Regions from separate parts of the Paenibacillus rhizoplanae genome, predicted to be linked through region 1. Evidence: predicted binding sites of a transcription regulator. Region 1 holds the regulator's gene; each other region holds the start of a gene.
What was found. Region 1 encodes Rex, which represses fermentation and respiration genes when NADH is low (regulators of the CRP and FNR family bind a similar motif). Its sites were predicted from a motif close to TTGTGAAATATTTCACAA; they were not measured.
Positions count from the first base shown of each region.

Region 2: the regulator Rex is predicted to act here: its motif matches at 2,112-2,129, upstream of ACFSX3_RS05840 (flavocytochrome c).
Region 3: the regulator Rex is predicted to act here: its motif matches at 1,751-1,768, upstream of ACFSX3_RS01645 (formate/nitrite transporter family protein).
Region 4: the regulator Rex is predicted to act here: its motif matches at 1,583-1,600, upstream of ric (iron-sulfur cluster repair di-iron protein).

Region 1 is NZ_JBHUKY010000020.1:79,502-83,612, reverse strand. It holds gene ACFSX3_RS10150 (cell wall elongation regulator TseB-like domain-containing protein) at 1-478, opposite strand, end outside; gene ACFSX3_RS10145 (amidohydrolase) at 508-1,809, opposite strand; gene ACFSX3_RS10140 (redox-sensing transcriptional repressor Rex) at 1,799-2,449, opposite strand; gene dinG (ATP-dependent DNA helicase DinG) at 2,588-4,111, opposite strand, start outside.
Region 2 is NZ_JBHUKY010000014.1:79,625-83,735, reverse strand. It holds gene ACFSX3_RS05860 (hypothetical protein) at 1-323, shown strand, start outside; gene ACFSX3_RS05855 (response regulator) at 371-1,090, shown strand; gene ACFSX3_RS05850 (DUF7660 family protein) at 1,118-1,372, shown strand; gene ACFSX3_RS05845 (hypothetical protein) at 1,508-1,966, opposite strand; gene ACFSX3_RS05840 (flavocytochrome c) at 2,151-3,581, shown strand; gene ACFSX3_RS05835 (FMN-binding protein) at 3,608-3,967, shown strand.
Region 3 is NZ_JBHUKY010000006.1:65,192-69,302, reverse strand. It holds gene ACFSX3_RS01650 (FAD-dependent oxidoreductase) at 278-1,642, shown strand; gene ACFSX3_RS01645 (formate/nitrite transporter family protein) at 1,871-2,698, shown strand; gene ACFSX3_RS01640 (MFS transporter) at 3,169-4,111, shown strand, end outside.
Region 4 is NZ_JBHUKY010000023.1:265,559-269,669, forward strand. It holds gene ACFSX3_RS14195 (hypothetical protein) at 1-545, shown strand, start outside; gene ACFSX3_RS14200 (DUF6773 family protein) at 786-1,232, opposite strand; gene ACFSX3_RS14205 (helix-turn-helix transcriptional regulator) at 1,210-1,434, opposite strand; gene ric (iron-sulfur cluster repair di-iron protein) at 1,661-2,356, shown strand; gene ACFSX3_RS14215 (hypothetical protein) at 2,489-3,175, shown strand; gene nirB (nitrite reductase large subunit NirB) at 3,423-4,111, shown strand, end outside.

The DNA.
Region 1 (4,111 bases):
CCTTGAAACGGTAGAAGTTATAATAGAAGCGCCCGTCTTTTTTGTAAAATAGCTGCCAGGCATATTCCCCGTTATATACACCGGGCAGCAGCCGTTCGATCGTAATGTCCGGCAGCTGGGCGGTTATGATCCCGCGCATCTTCTCTTCTGAGGTTCCTTTGCTCAGCTCTTCGGCATACAGGCCGTTGTCGCCTCCGGCAGGCTTGCCCTCCAAGGTATAACGGACCCACACCATCAGCTCGGTACCCGCTTCATTTTTGCCGGTTAGCACCCAGTAGATCTCATTCTCATTCCAGACGGATTTCTGGGCCTTGGTAACCTCTGTTAGCCCGGCACGCGCCTGGGCCAGCTCCTTGGCCTCACTCCGCTCGTTCCACTGATCCTTCATAATGTAGGCATAGAACTGGCTTAGTCCGAACAGAAGGAGCAGCACCACGGTAATCCCCAGCCAGATCCATTTTCTCCTCTTCTTCTTCACCACGCTGCTTCCTTTCCCGTTCTCCTGAGTTACCGTTTAAGCAGGCTCTCGAACGTCTCCTGTGCTTTGCGGCGGATGGCTTCTTCATCAAGTGTCAGGCATTGTCCATGCTTCACAACCTGCTGGCCGTTCACCCATACATGCTCCACATCCTTGGCGCTGGCCGAATATACAGCATGGGAGAGCAGATCGGTATGCGGCAGCATATGCGGCTGGTCAATATCAAGCGCGATGAAGTCGGCCTTCATCCCTGCTGCAAGGCGGCCTACACCGCTTAGGAAAATAGACTGCGCTCCGTACTCCGTAGCCATCAGAAGCGCCTCAGGAGCCGGTACCGCTGTTGGATCACCGCTTACGCCCTTGTGGATCAGCGCAGCCAGCCTCATCTCTTCGAACATATCCAGATTGTTGTTGCTTGCCGCGCTGTCCGTACCCAGGGAGACCTTAACCCCGGCTCTCAGCAGCTCCGGAACACGGGCAACACCGCTGGCCAGCTTCAGGTTACTGCCAGGGTTATGCGACACGCCAACGTTATGGCGGGCCAGAATCCCGATCTCCTCATCGTTCAGATGAACCCCGTGGGCAATAAGCGAAGGACGGGTAAACATCCCCAGCTTCTCCAGATGTGCGACCGGACGAAGGCCGTAGTCGGCCACGTTCTGCTCCACTTCATGGCGCGTCTCGGACATATGGGTATGCATCGGCAGATCCAGATCATGGGCAGCCTGCACAAACTTCATGAAAAACTCTGGAGGACAGGTGTACGGGGCGTGCGGCGAGAGCATGGTCGTAATTCTGCCGTCAGCCTTGCCATGCCAGTTACGGGCAAAAGCAATCGCCTCAGCGAGCTTGGATTGCTGTACCTCTTCCGGGCACAGCCCAATTACGCCGCGCATCAGCACAGCACGAATACCGGACTGCTCGGTCACTTCCGCTACCCGGTCCATATGATCATACATATCGAGGAAGGTTGTTGTGCCGCCCTTCAGCATTTCCAGCACGGACAAAGAAGTTCCCCAATATACATCATCACCAGTGAATTTCTCTTCCATCGGCCACATCTTCTCCTGCAGCCAAGTCTGAAGCACCATATCGTCGCCGTATCCGCGCAGCAGTGACATGGCAGTATGTCCATGGGTATTGACCAGACCAGGCATGAACAGCAGACGGCTGCCGTCTACGACCTGAGCGCCATCCTCCACTGCCGGCTCAGCTTCACCTATGTAAGTAATCAGATCATTCTCCAGGGTCATATACCCGCTCAGCACTGGCTTATCGCTGCCCGGAACCAGAAAGTGCCCGTTCTTGATTATCGTGATCTTACTGCTCATCTTCAGCCGCATCCTTTCCATCATGCAAATAATAGGCCAGGCTCTGCAGATCTGTGGTGAAATCAGCGGCGTGAATCCGGATATTGGCAGGCGTCTTGAGAATAACCGGTGCGAAGTTCAGAATCGCCTCAATGCCGGAATCCACAAGAATATCGGCTACATTCTGGGCTTCGCTGTCGGGCACAGTAATGATCCCGATCCGGATTCCCTGTGAGCGGATTGTACTGCTTAGCTCCTCCATCGGCTGCACAACCAGCGAGTTGATCTGCTGGCCCACCTTCGGCGGATAGGCATCGAAGATGGCAGTGATCTTCATCGTATCCTTCAAGTAAGCGTTGTAGTTAGACAAGGCATGACCGAGATTACCGGCTCCAACCAGTGCAACATTAATTTGCTGGTCAAGCTTCAGGATGTGACGAATCTTCTCAATCAGATAGGACACATCGTAGCCGATGCCTTTTCTGCCGAAATCACCGAAATAAGCCAGATCCTTGCGGATCTGGGCGGGGTTCAGATCTAGCTTTTGGCCCAGCTCCTGAGAAGAGACTGTGGAGATTTCACGTTTTTGGAGATCGTTCAGGAATCGCAGGTACACTGGAAGTCTGCGCACGACGGCCTCCGATATTTTATCCGATTTCATGTATTCTCCTCCTTAAAAGTTTTGTTAGACCCGTACAATTATAGCAACCGTACCCCGCCGCCTGCCGGAGTAGCAGAGGAGGCGGGAACGGATCATCAGGTTAATCATGACTTATTAATAATAGCAATAGCGGATGAATTAGGAAACCCCGCCGTCTTCCAGCCATTCGGCGATTCTCGGAACCATCTGCTCGGTGAGCATATGCTCCATCTTGGGACCGGGGAGCGAGTACAGGAAGTACTTCCCGTAATATGATTCAATCACTCTGGTGTCATAGACAATCACGATCCCCCGGTCCTTCGCCGTACGGACCAGCCGCCCGAAGCCCTGCTTGAAGCGGATAACGGCCTGCGGCACGGACAGCTTCATGAACGGGTTCTTCTTCTGTGCCTGAAGCAGCTCCGACTTCGCCTCAGCCAGCGGGTGATTCGGCGGCTGGAACGGCAGTCTGACAATCGCCAGGCAGGTCAATGCTTCTCCAGGAATATCGACCCCTTCCCAGAAACTGCTGGTACCGAGCAGGACGGAGGCCGGGGTGTCCTGGAAGCGGCGGATCAGCTTGCTCCGGCTGCCGCCCTCCACGCCTTGTCCCAGCACCGCGATATCCTGCGAGACAAGTGCCTCCTTCAGCGGGTCATAGACCTGGCGCAGCATTTTGTAGGAGGTGAACAGCACCAGCATCCGACCCCGTGTAGCTACAGCCGTCTCAGCAAGGGAGTGGACTAACGTGTCCACGAAACGGGCATCCCCTATACTTCCCTTAACGCTCGGGAAGTCGCGGGGAATGACCAGCAGTGCCTGCTCACGGTACTTGAACGGCGACGGAAGCAACGCAGTCATCAGACGCCCTTGCTCCGCAGCCTCACCAAGGCCCAGGTTATCCATCATGAACTGGAAGGATTTATCCACCGATAAGGTGGCCGAGGTCAGGATAATGCTCTTCTTCTTGTCGAAGAACAGCTCCCTGAGCTGGGTGCTGACATCTACGGGAACGGCATACATTTGCAGCGACTTGCCCTTATAATTGCCGCTTCCCTCCAGCCAATACACAATATTCTCATCATTCAGGCTCATGAAGAAGCGAATCTGCTCTCTAATGGATGCCAGGTCCTTGAACAAGCCGCCTATATCCGTCACAAGACTGTCCGAGGAGGACTGGCTGTCCGTGTCACGCATCTCACTGAGCATCTTGTCACCCTTGCGGATGATATCGCTCAGACTGAGGTTCAGTGTATTCTCAAGGGCAGCCAGCTCCTCCCAATCCTTCGGCTTCTTGCCCGGCTGCAGGCGTGCTACGAGCTGGCCTGCTTCACCGGCCCCGGCGTCACTGCGCTCGGGCAGCAGGCTAAAGAGCCTGTCGCTGAGCGCATCCCAGGATTCCTTCACTGTCAGCAGATCGGGATAGATCTGGTCAATTACGCCGCTCCATTCGGAAGCCTGCTCACTGCCGGAAGACTGCAGGCTCTGGCGGAGGGCAGGCAGCTGCCCGCTCCGGCTATCTTTGTAGAGACGGGTTAGGGTATGGGCGAATGTGAAATATTTCATCTGCATGCCAAGATGCTTGCCGGCAATATCCTCCAGATGATGAGCTTCGTCAATGACAAGATGCTCGTAGGCCGGAAGAAGCTGATGCCCGGCTTTGACATCTGCGAACAGCTTGGA
Region 2 (4,111 bases), on a different contig from region 1:
TAATAATAAAAACCGTAATAGGGGATAGTTCCAACTCTATGTTCCATTCTGAATTAGAGCAGGGTAAAGAAAACATCTATTCAGGTATTCCTGCTGAATATGCTGAAATAATTCTAAATTCTGCAAAAGAAATTGCTATTGAATCAAAGTGGCTTTATTCAGGAAGAATTACATTTGCTTGTGGTGCCCACAGCGTAGTTGGTTCTAGCGAAGCAATTTTTTCCAAAGTAACTAAGGTATTGATGGTTTTATTGCAAAATGAACTAACGGCGGATACTTTTTTAAGTGACGATTCGGTCATTCTTTTAGAAATGGATAAATAATATGGTCGTTATATTAGTTATAGTTGCACAAAAGACAAGGAGAACCCATGAACATTAAAGTATTGATCGTAGAGGATGACCCGATGGTGGCGAAGTTCAACCGCCATTATCTGGAGCAGGTTCCGGGCTTTGAATATGTAGGCTGGGCTGTGACTGGGGATGAGGCGTTGATTCTGCTGGAGGAACAGCAGGTGGATCTGATTCTGCTGGATATTTATATGCCGCGTGTCAGCGGGCTGCAACTGCTCTCTACTCTGCGGGAGCAGGGGAGCAAGGTGGATATCATTGTGATCTCCGCCGCCAGTGACAATGCCAGCATCCGCAAGGCGCTGCAGAACGGGGCCGTGGATTATTTGATCAAGCCGTTTGAGTTTGCCCGCTTTCAGGCGGCCTTGTCGGCGTATCGTGAAGATTATAAGCTGATGCACAAGGAGCATCTCAGCCAGGAGCAGCTGGATAAGCTGCTGCGGCATTCGCTGGGGACAGAAGAGGAGAGGTTCGCTGCGCTGCCGCTGCCCAAGGGACTTGCCGAAGGCACACTGGAGAGCATCTGGAGCACGATTAAACAGCTGGAGAGCCCGGTGTTCTCCACGGAGGATATCAGCAGCCATGCGCCAATCTCGCGGATCTCGGTCCGCAAATATCTGGCTTTTCTGACGGAGGCAGGCATTCTGGAGATGGAGCTTAGCTACGGGGCGGTAGGCAGGCCGGTGTATATGTATAAGGTGAGACCTGAAGGGCATGAACTTATCCGTAAATATCTATAAGTAGCTAAGGGTGGAAGGAGCTGGAGCATGGAACTGCATGAAGCACTGAAGAAGGTTAGAAGCAGGGAAGACTTCACAGCATTCCTTGGTCTGTTGGCTAAGGATTACAGCGCGAATCCGGGTGAATGGGAGAATGGCAGTGTGGAGCTGTATCTGGAAGGAGTCCAATCCTGGGTGGAGGATATGGATGGATATTATGAGAATCTGAAGCGGCCCGCGCCGCAGAATATCGACTGGAGCTTCATCGCAGGCATACTGTATGCCGGAAAAATATACGAATGAGCAAGGGAGCCGGCCGCACAAATAAAACGGAGTCACGGTTGTCCCAAGGCTGCCCCAGGCGTTCCATGACTCCATATAGCCGTCACATTAGCTGTGAAGGTTATTAAGCTATGCCATACATAAGCGTGCGCAGAATCAATCGAAGGCCTGCTGCAGAGCCAGCGGACTGAACTCGTTAATGATTTTGTAGGCTACCAGGTGCGGGTTGTTCATGTCATTGTCATAGATAATCATGTGATGCTCGCCCTTCAAAATAATGTCGAACCGCTGCTTCCGGTCGGCCTGGACGATGGTCATGTAATAGCTGTACTTGTTGTCTGTGTTGACATTGCGGGCGGATTTCATCAGGCGGACGCCGGAGAAATCATCGTAGATCCGCTTAATCGCTTCCGGCTCGGTGAGCACAACATCCTTCTGTTCACCGGGAACAGAAGACAGGCGGGTAATTTCCAGTGCAGCGATATCTTCCAGACGGATGGTTCGGGCAACTACTCTTTTAAATGAAGTATAGCGGCTTGCGGTGTAGCTCATCAGGGAGACACCGGCTACAGCCAGAACAGCACCGGCCAGCCAATATTTTTCGCTTTTTTCCATAGTTTCTGCTCCTCCTAGTGATACGGTTGTATAAGCTCCAATTATAAATCTATAAACACATTCAAGCAAATTCACTACCTTTATTTACTTTATCATTTCTTTAATTACTAAATATTCTTGTCAGGGCTCCTTCAGGTTATGATGATTGTGAAAATATGCACAATAATAATTGGAGGAGAACAGAATGAACAGAAAGAGATGGGGAAGTCTGCTGGGCAAAGGGTTGCTGCTGGCAAGTCTGGTGGTATTGCCTGCATGTAACAGCACCAAAGGGGAGTCTACGGACATCGTAATTATCGGCGGCGGCGGCGCGGGAATGACTGCTGCCATTGAAGCGCATAATCAGGGAGCCAAGGTGATATTGATCGAAAAAATGCCTATGCTTGGAGGCAACACCGTCCGTGCGGAAGGCGGGCTGAATGCGGCAGGAACACCTTATCAGGCAGCGGCTGGCATCAAAGACAGTCCCGAGCTGCATTTCGAGGATACCATGAAGGGCGGCAAAAACCTCAATAACCCGGAGCTGGTCAGAACGCTTACGAACGGTGCGGCGGCTTCAGTGGAGTGGCTGAAGGAGAATGGAGCCGAGCTGTCTGAAGTGGGACGCGCAGGCGGGGCAAGCGTGAACCGGATTCACCGTCCGGCAGGCGGGGAAGCGGCAGGGAATTTCATCGTAGTCGCGCTGAAGAAGAAGCTGGAGGAGTACAAGATTGATGTGCGCCTGCGGACGACGGCCGATGAGATCGTCAAGAATAAGGACGGCGTGGTTACCGGCGTGAAGGTGACGGATAAGGATGGCAAGCAGTACACGATTAGTGCGAATTCCGTTATCCTGGCGGCTGGCGGTTTTGGAGCCAATATGGACATGATCAAGGGGTACCAGCCGAAGCTGGAAGGGTTCTCTACCACTAACCATCCAGGCGCAACCGGCGATGGTACAACGATGGCAGAGAAGATCGGTGCCAAGCTAGTAGACATGAAGGAGATCCAGATTCATCCGACCACCATTCCGAATCAAGGCGTGCTGATCACGGAAGGGGTACGCGGAGACGGTGCGATTCTGGTCAATAGCGAAGGCAAACGGTTCACGAATGAACTGCTGACCCGCGATGTCGTGTCCCGGAATATCCTGGCCCAGTCCGGCAAAGTAGCTTACCTGATCTTCAATGATGAGCTGCGTGCGAACCTGAAGGCCACCGAGGTTTATTTTGGAATGGATCTGGTCAAAGAAGCGGCCACACCTGAAGAATTGGCGGCACAGATTGGTGTAGATGGCAAAGCACTGGCGGATACACTGAATACGTATAATGGCTTCGTTGCTTCCGGTAAGGATACAGAGTTTGAACGGCCGGATCTTGAGCTGTCTTTTGAAAAGGGTAAATATTATGCAATTCAGGTAACACCCGGAATCCACCATACCATGGGCGGAGTAGCGATTAACACTCAGGCTCAGGTGCTGGATACCAAGGATCAGGTCATTGCCGGGCTGTATGCTGCGGGCGAAGTAACCGGCGGGGTACACGGCGCGAACCGTCTGGGCGGGAATGCACTGGCAGACATCACTACCTTCGGCCGGATTGCAGCGGATGAAGCTGTGAAGGCACTTAAGAAATAGGAATTTACAGAAGGAGGAAATTACTCATGCACAAGTGGACAAAAACCTTGCTGTTCTCTGCCCTCGCGGCTGCAACAGTACTTACGGCGGGATGCTCTTCATCTTCCGGCAAGTATGTGGACGGGACGTATGATGGAACAGGCAAAGGGGTCAAGAGTGATATTAAAGTGGCGGTAGAAATCAAGGATGAGAAGATCGACGCCATTACCGTAGAGGAGCATAAGGAGACGCAGGCGATGATCGATGCGGCCGTGGAGAATACCATTCCTGAAATTATTGAAAAGCAAACCACAGAAGGCGTAGACGCCCTCTCCGGTGCTTCCGGCTCCAGCGGCGGGATTATTGAAGCGGTGACCCAGGCGCTGGAACAGGCCAAGAAGCAGTAAGCCATCATTCAATTGCTTATAAAAGAGTTGTGGTCATATCACCCGAGCAAGCCCAGCCCTCCTGTCTCCGGCAGAACGGTTGGGCTTGCTTCTTCATTGTTCCATCCCCCCGAAGCGATCCCCGGGAGTAGCTTTACAAATTCA
Region 3 (4,111 bases), on a different contig from region 1:
TTCCTGCTCCTGACAGACATAATGCCCCTCCTCCGGGGAAAACTAACTCAAGGTTGAAGAGCGCAGCGGCGGCACAAGTAGAGTGGATGATGCGGTGAAACTCCAAAGTTATTAAAATTTGAAATTGTGAACATTGTGAGAAAAATCACAAAAGTGCTTGTAATGTGACAAATATCACAATATAATCAATGTATAAAGTGAAAACAATCACAAATGTAACCAAACGTAAACACAAGCCCTACTAAATAAGCTTTTCAACTTGGAGGAGGAAGAAATCATGAAAGTAGCAGTCATTGGATGTACCCACGCCGGAACGGCCGCCATTGTAAATACCGCACAGTTATACCCGGATGCACAGATTACGGTGTATGAGCGCAACGATAATATCTCATTCCTGTCTTGCGGCATTGCCTTATACGTTGGCGGCGTGGTCAAGGACCCGCAGGGACTATTCTATTCCTCCCCGGAACAACTTGCCGCTCTGGGTGTGCAGACAAAGATGCGCCATGAGGTAATCAACGTGGACACCGCCCGTAAAACCCTGAAAGCCCGCAACCTCGTGACCGGCGAGGAAATGGAAGATACTTTTGACAAATTGATTATGACTACAGGCTCATGGCCGATTGTGCCTAAGCTCGAAGGAATAGATTTGGAGGGCATCCTGCTCTCGAAGAACTACAATCACTCCAACACCATTATCGAAGAAGCGCAGAAGGTGAACAGAATCACTGTGGTCGGTGCCGGATATATCGGGGTTGAGCTGGTGGAAGCTTTTCAGATGAATGGCAAGGAAGTTACGCTGATTGATGGGGAAGAGCGGATTCTGAGCAAATATCTCGATGAAGAATTCACCGCACCGATTCAGCAGTCGCTTGAGGATCATGGCATTAAGCTGGCGCTTGGCGAGAAGGTTGCTTCCTTCGCCGGTGAGAACGGCAGAGTGACCAAGGTGATTACGAGCAAGGGTGAACATGAGACGGATCTGGTCATTCTCTGCATCGGCTTCCGTCCGAATACCGAGCTGCTGAAGGGTCAAGTGGATATGCTGCCGAACGGCGCGATTATGGTTAACGATTATATGCAGACCAGCCTGCCGGATGTCTATGCTGCCGGTGACAGCTGCGCGATTCATTACAATCCAACTGGTAAACACGCATATATCCCGCTGGCCACCAACGCAGTGCGTATGGGAACGCTGGTCGCCCGCAATCTGGTCTCGAATACGATCCCTTACATGGGTACGCAAGGAACATCAGGCATCAAGATCTATGAGGACAATATTGCCGGAACCGGACTGACGGAAGAGGCTGCCGCAGCCGAGGGAATGGATACGGAAAGTGTGATGCTGATCGACAACTACCGTCCTGAGTTCATGCCAACCTTCGAGCAGGTTCAGGTAAAAGTGGTCTTTGACCGTGCCACCCGCCGCATTCTGGGCGCGCAGATTATGTCCAAGATGGATCTGACGCAGTCGATCAATACCGTATCGGTCTGCATCCAGAATAAGATGACCGTTGATCAGCTGGCCTTCATCGACTTCTTCTTCCAGCCGCATTACAACAAGCCTTGGAATTTCTTGAACACTGCAGGCCTCCAGGCTCTGCCGAAACTGGCTGCAGTCAAAGAACCTGTACATGTATAAAAGCTAACATTTTGCCGGAGCCCGCTTAGGGCTCTTTTTTTGTGCAATAGTAGCCGGGAATGAAAAAAACATTCCGTGCCGCAAGCTTTTATGGTAAATTTGACATGTCAGTGAAAACTTTCACTTGGGTTTTCGGATAGTGACTTTTATCACGTTAATGTGATTGTGATCACGTTACAATGGCATAAAGGAACAAATTTTAAGTAATATTAGAAGGGGATAGGAATCATGGCTTATAACAAACCGCAGGGAATCGCTGAAGTGACGGTAGAGAACGGAGTTAAGAAGGCACATAATCCGCTCAGCACTGTACTCATTCTTGGTTTTCTGGGAGGAGCGTTTATCGCGCTCGGATTTTTGCTGGATATTCGTGTCATTGCAGGTGCTCCTGCCGAGTGGGGATCAATTGCCAACTTCATCGGGGCTGCGGTGTTCCCGGTCGGACTGATCCTGGTGCTGCTTGCGGGCGGGGAGCTGCTGACAGGGAATATGATGGCTGTGCCGCTGGCTTTTATTGCGAAGAAGATTTCCTTCTGGGAAGTCATTAAGAACCTCGTGCTGATTACACTCAGCAACCTGGCAGGCGCCTTGTTCGTCGCTTATTTCTTCGGTCACATCGTTGGCCTTACATCAGATGGTGTGTATCTGGAGAAGCTGGTAAGTATGGCGGAGCATAAGATCGATGCTACGTTCCTGCAGGCCTTCATCTCCGGGATCGGCTGTAACTGGCTCGTAGCGCTGGCGGTATGGCTGTCGTACGGGGCAGATAATTTCAGCGGCAAAATCCTCGGTATCTGGTTCCCGACCATGGCGTTTGTAGCCATCGGCTTCCAGCACGTTGTAGCTAACATGTTCCTTATCCCTGCTGCGATCTTCGAAGGACATTTCACCTGGGGCCAGTATGTGGCCAACTTCGTTCCGGTCTGGCTGGGCAATCTGACGGGCGGCGCGATCTTCGTGGCTGCGGCGTACTGGATGGCTTATCTGCGCAAGGAGCCGGGTGCTGTGAACTCGGCCACGGGCATCCCTGCTGCGGGCTTGAAGAAACACGCTTAATCAATATCGAACCTGACCCGGTGTGAATCGCCGGACTGTAACATAGCTTGGCCAAAGCACTTCCTGCTTCTCGGCTCCCTGCTTCAAGGGATTCGTAGAGACAGGGAGTGTTTTTGTGTTACGTACAGCAGAATTATCCTCCGGACAAAACAAAATTCACCGTGCAATCCGATTCGGGGGAACGAAATCGGATCTCACGGTGAATAAAATAGGGAGTGTTTCATATGGATCATTACCCCGGGTTCCGGGGAACGAATCAGTGCCGGTAAGGTATTTTTGTTTACGTGTGAAAGAGCGGGTTATAGAATATAAATATCGCTGGCGGCGGGAAGACGGGATTGATTTTCACACAGAAAAACCTTCGCTTTCCCGCGACAAAGTATTAACGCGAATGCTTGCCCTGCCCCCTGTCTTGGGATGATACTGGATGGATTGATGACAGCTATGCTACAGGGGATGACAGACAAGTTATGAGATTCATGCAGGCCTATCCGAAGGAAATTAAAGTATTTTTGATTGCCAGTCTTATTAATGCTACCGGCAGTGCGCTGATGTGGCCGCTGGTTACAATGTATGTATTCGATGAACTGGGACGCAGTATGAAGGACGCGGGAATCGTTCTGCTGGTGCAGTCGCTCGGCGGGATTGCCGGACAGCTGCTGGGCGGTTCGTTGTACCATAAGGTAGGGGTCAATCGCCTGATTGTCGGCGCTCTGGCCATGAATGCCCTGACGCTGTTTGCCCTCCCGTGGGCGAGCGGAAGCTGGAGCATATTCATTATCGTGATGGGGATGATGGGATTGTTCAACTCCCTCTCGCTCCCAGCCATTCAGGCGTTTATCGGCTTCCGGTTCGCGGAGCAGCGCGCGGAGTTGTTCAATATCATCTATGTTGCCAATAATATAGGGGTAGCTCTGGGAACCGCGCTGAGCGGCTTCCTGGGTAATTATATGCTGAGCTTTGTGCTGAACGGGGTCACCTCGGCGGTGTTCGCCTGCTTCTTCTTCGTCTATCTGCGCAAGGTAGGGGCGGCATCGGCTCATAGCACATTATCGAAAAAGCAACCGCAGAATGAGGTGTCGGGTTGGAGACTCCTCGGCCATATACAGATCTATCTGTTCATGGCGGTGGGCTCGCTGTTCCTGCTGATCGGCAATTCGATCTGGAACAGCGGAGTCTCGCCGTTCATTATCTCGGAAGGCTGGTCGAAGCAGCTATACGGCTTCCTCTGGACGCTGAACGGCGTGCTGATCTTCGCGGCGCAGCCGCTGGTCAGCCTGATCAAACGCTGGTTCGCGCAGACTTCAACCGCGCAGATGACAGCAAGCGCCGTCTTTTACCTGGGCGGGTATGCTGTAATTCTGTTTATGCCAAGCTATCCGGGGATGCTGCTGGGCATGGTGCTGGCTACTC
Region 4 (4,111 bases), on a different contig from region 1:
CTCTATATAAAGGGGACAATGACAGCGGGAGCGTGTTTCAGAAATGGATTCAAGGCCCGTCCGGCTGGAAATGCATCGGCTGTGAACGGCATTGTCTGGAGCCGGTAACGGCAAAGGAAGGGAGTGGCTCAAATGCTCAGCGCCGTTTTACTTTTCATAATGGAATTAGCCAGAGCATGGTACTTCAAGCTGTGATCTGGTCTATGTATGAGAACACGCGGCTGCTCCAGCCTTACTTGGGGGAGGAGGCTTTTCTGAGTGAGGAGGATATGGAGCTAATCTCTGTATACTTCGTGCCAACCTATCTGACCCCGGCACCGCTGAGCGAATTGAACAAACCAGCCAAAGAATATAAGGACAAGAACATCAGAGTGTATCAGGAATGGATCTCTGCCCCCGATCTGGTGCTGCAGTGGAACGGCGGCCTGACCGAAGGCAGATGGATGACGGGTGTATATGTGGACCATTCACGGTTCGCCGGACTTGGCCCCTACCTGAAGGATGCGCAGGGCAAGCGGACTTATATGCAGGCTACGGTTCGATAAAAAAGTTAAACTCGAAAAAAAGAGTTGAACTTGAAGCCAGGTCGTCGCTGCGGTGAACATTTGGACTTCCGGCCGCTGCCCAGTTTGGATTTCTTGATTAGTACCGCTCTTCGCGGTAGAAATCCAAACACAAAGGCGATCGCTCCGCTCCTCCAGTTCCAAATTTCCCCTCCGCTTCTTTTGCTTTTTTGTTAAATTCTTTAATTCTTCTCCTATGCACTCACAGCAGCACTAGCGGCATTACTCCGCCCGGTTATTCCTCCGCCGGATCAAGTACACGGTGCTTAAGATGACCAGTCCTGCTGTAACAGAAATGATCAGGATCACCTTCCCGTTCGCACCGCTGTCAGCTGCTGATTGGGCGGCGGTTGGATTCACGAAGGTAACGATAAGGATACAGGCTGCCACCACTATTGCCAGCAGTGCACCCAGTACGTTTTTACCTTTTGCTCCGCCCTGTGCTCCGCCCGGTCCCACATATGCACCGCTCCAGATCAGCCGTACGAGATAGGAACCCACACCCAGCATGAAAATTGCGTAATTGCTAAGCGGATACTCCAGCCACTTCATTCCGTAGTTTTGCAGCCCCATGTCTGCCAGCAATAAGAATGCCATCAAAAGAAATGCCTGATTCCCCGCCTTGTGCCGCTTCTGCAATTGTCTCTCATCCAGGTTCGTTCTGCTCATCCTTCGTTCCCTCCCAAAATAATTGATCCAGCGTCTTCCCAAGTGTTACACAAATGTCAATGCACAACCTCAGGGTCGGGTTGTAATCACCGTTCTCAATCGCGATAATTGTCTGCCTTGTGACCCCCACAGCATCCGCCAGTTGCTTTTGCGACATGTCTTTTGCCGCTCTCGAGGCTTTGAGCCTCAGATTTTTCCCCATTCCCTCACCTCACGCATATTGTAAAATATATAGAACAAAATGTCTAGTATATTTGACATAAGAAAACTAGAAGTTCGCGTTCATTAAAATTTGTTATATTCAGTGCGTACAATCACAAGTTTGGCCTAAAGCCAGTGATAAGGTGTAGAAGTGAAAAGAAGCACAAACCTACATCTTAAACTGAGGAGGGGCCAACATGGCGTCCAATCAATTAAACGATACAACAATTCAACCGGGTTTTACCTCGGAAGCAATGGTAAGGGATATTGTCCTTCAGTTCCCCAAGGCCGCAGATTATTTCAAGGCACAGCGGATCGATTTCTGCTGCGGAGGCGCAAAGCCGCTGGCTGAAGCCGCTGCCGAGAAGGGTCTTGACCCGGCAGCAATGGTTCAGGAATTGAACAAGCTGCAGGAGCAGCATCCGGTTCTGGAAGAGGATACCGCCTGGAACGAGGCTTCGTCAGAGGAGCTCGTGGATTATATTGTGAACAAGCATCACCGTTACCTGCGTGAAGAGCTTCCGCTAATCAGCCAAAATGTAACCAAGGTGTTCCGCGTTCACGGTGAGGATTCACCGCACCTCGGAGAGATGCACCGTCTGTTCAATATGCTGCGTGAAGAGCTGCTGCAGCATACGGCGAAGGAAGAAGAGAGCGAATTCCCTAAGATGCTGGCCTACACTCAGAACCCAACTGAAGAAGGACTTGCTGAGCTGCGCGGATTGCTGCATAATCTGGAAGCTGAGCATGACGGGGCCGGAGAGATTCTGCGTGAGCTGCGTAGAGTTACTAATGACTACACACCTCCCGCGCATGCCTGCACCACTTATCGCCTGACGTATGCCCGCCTTGAAGAACTGGAAGGCATGACATTTGAGCATGTGCATTTGGAGAACAATATTCTGTTCCTGCGTTATCAATAGGATCTCATGCAACTCATAAGTCCCTTCGGGGACTTTTTACTTTTTCTTCCGGCAGAAATGATTTGAGAACCCTTCCTCTATGCGTTATCCTTAAAGAGTCTGGGAAATTACATATGAAGGCGGTGCCGTGGGATGTCCACGAAATGGATGCGCTTAATGCTGTGCCTTCTGTTGCTGGCAGCGGCAAGCGGTTGCGGCTTGGGATCAGGGAATAGCAGTAGCAGTAACGGAGGCCAGGGGTTAACCTTTTCGGTTAAGGTAGGTGACAGCGAAATGGCCGGAAGCTCGGCCAGACTGCTTAACGAAGCTTACGTGTCCGGGAATTCAATGATAGAGCTGTTTAAGAAGAGCGGCGTTGTTACATTTTCAGGTGATGGAACTAACATTCTTGAGGTGAATAAGGTCTCGCTGGGTCAGGATATGAGCTGGGAGGTTCAGGTGAACGGCAAAAAGGTTCAAGAGCTGAATACGACCCTGGAACCGGGTTCGGCCATTACGATGTCAGCAGGGCCTGCGGCAACCGGAAAGATGTTTCAGCCTGTCATCATCACTGTGAACGGGGGGAGCGAGCAGCCGGAGCTGACACATTCGCATGTGCTTTCTTTTATGCAGGATATGTCCGTCAAGGGATTGCTCCAGAACAGTGGTATGGTTCGGCTTGCCGAAGATAACCGGACGGTGCTTACCGTGATGGATTATACCCCGCTCAGCAGCGAGGAATGGAGACTGAAGGTTAACGATAAAGGTCTGCTCGGTAATGGAGTGGACATGAAGCTCAGTCCGCAGGACAAGCTGGAAATCTCTCTGGTACTGAAATAAGTGAATACCGAATGAACGGATATCTGTGCGAAACTGCATGGGTATCCGTTTTTTTTGAATAAAAGAATTTCTGTGCTTCATGCCATAAGTTGTCCTAAGTAAGGAAGGGAGAAGTCATCTCCACTTGTGTGAAAAAATTCACATACCGTGTGACTGTGGTCACACTTGCCAAGGAATGGGGGACAGTATAATTTCACTATGAGGTAAGTATTAGTAGAAATCAGAGTTTCTGAAGGAGGGTCTACCAGTGGCAGCGGAAAGAGAAAAGTTAGTGCTGATTGGGAATGGCATGGCGGGAGTAGGCACTATTGAGCAGATTCTGAAGCTGGGCGGCGCTTATGATATTACTGTCTTCGGTAGTGAGCCGCATCCCAACTATAACCGGATTATGTTGTCCTATGTACTTGAAGGCAGCAAGACGATTGAAGACATCATTCTCAACGATCTCGGGTGGTATGAGGATAATCATATTACACTGCATACCGGCACAACGGTTACCCGGATCGATGAACAGAACAAACTAATATTGACCGATAATGGACTGGCGGTTTCTTACGATAAAGCAATTATTGCAACAGGCTCGAATTCTTTTATTTTACCCGTACCCGGCAGCACCAAGGATGGGGTAGTCGGCTTCCGTGATATCGCGGATTGTGATGCAATGCTGGCAGCAGCGAAGCAGTACCGCACGGCGGCTGTGATCGGCGGAGGCCTGCTAGGTCTTGAAGCTGCAAAGGGTCTTGTCAATCTGGGCATGGATGTTACTGTTGTGCATCTGCTGGAGGATCTGATGGAGCGTCAGCTGGATCGTACCGCTTCTTCAATGCTACAGGCAGAACTTACGCGTCAAGGTGTGAAGTTTGCCATGGGCAAGCAGACTGTGGAACTGACCGGCGAAGAACGGGTTACTGGTCTACGCTTCAGTGACGGCAGTGA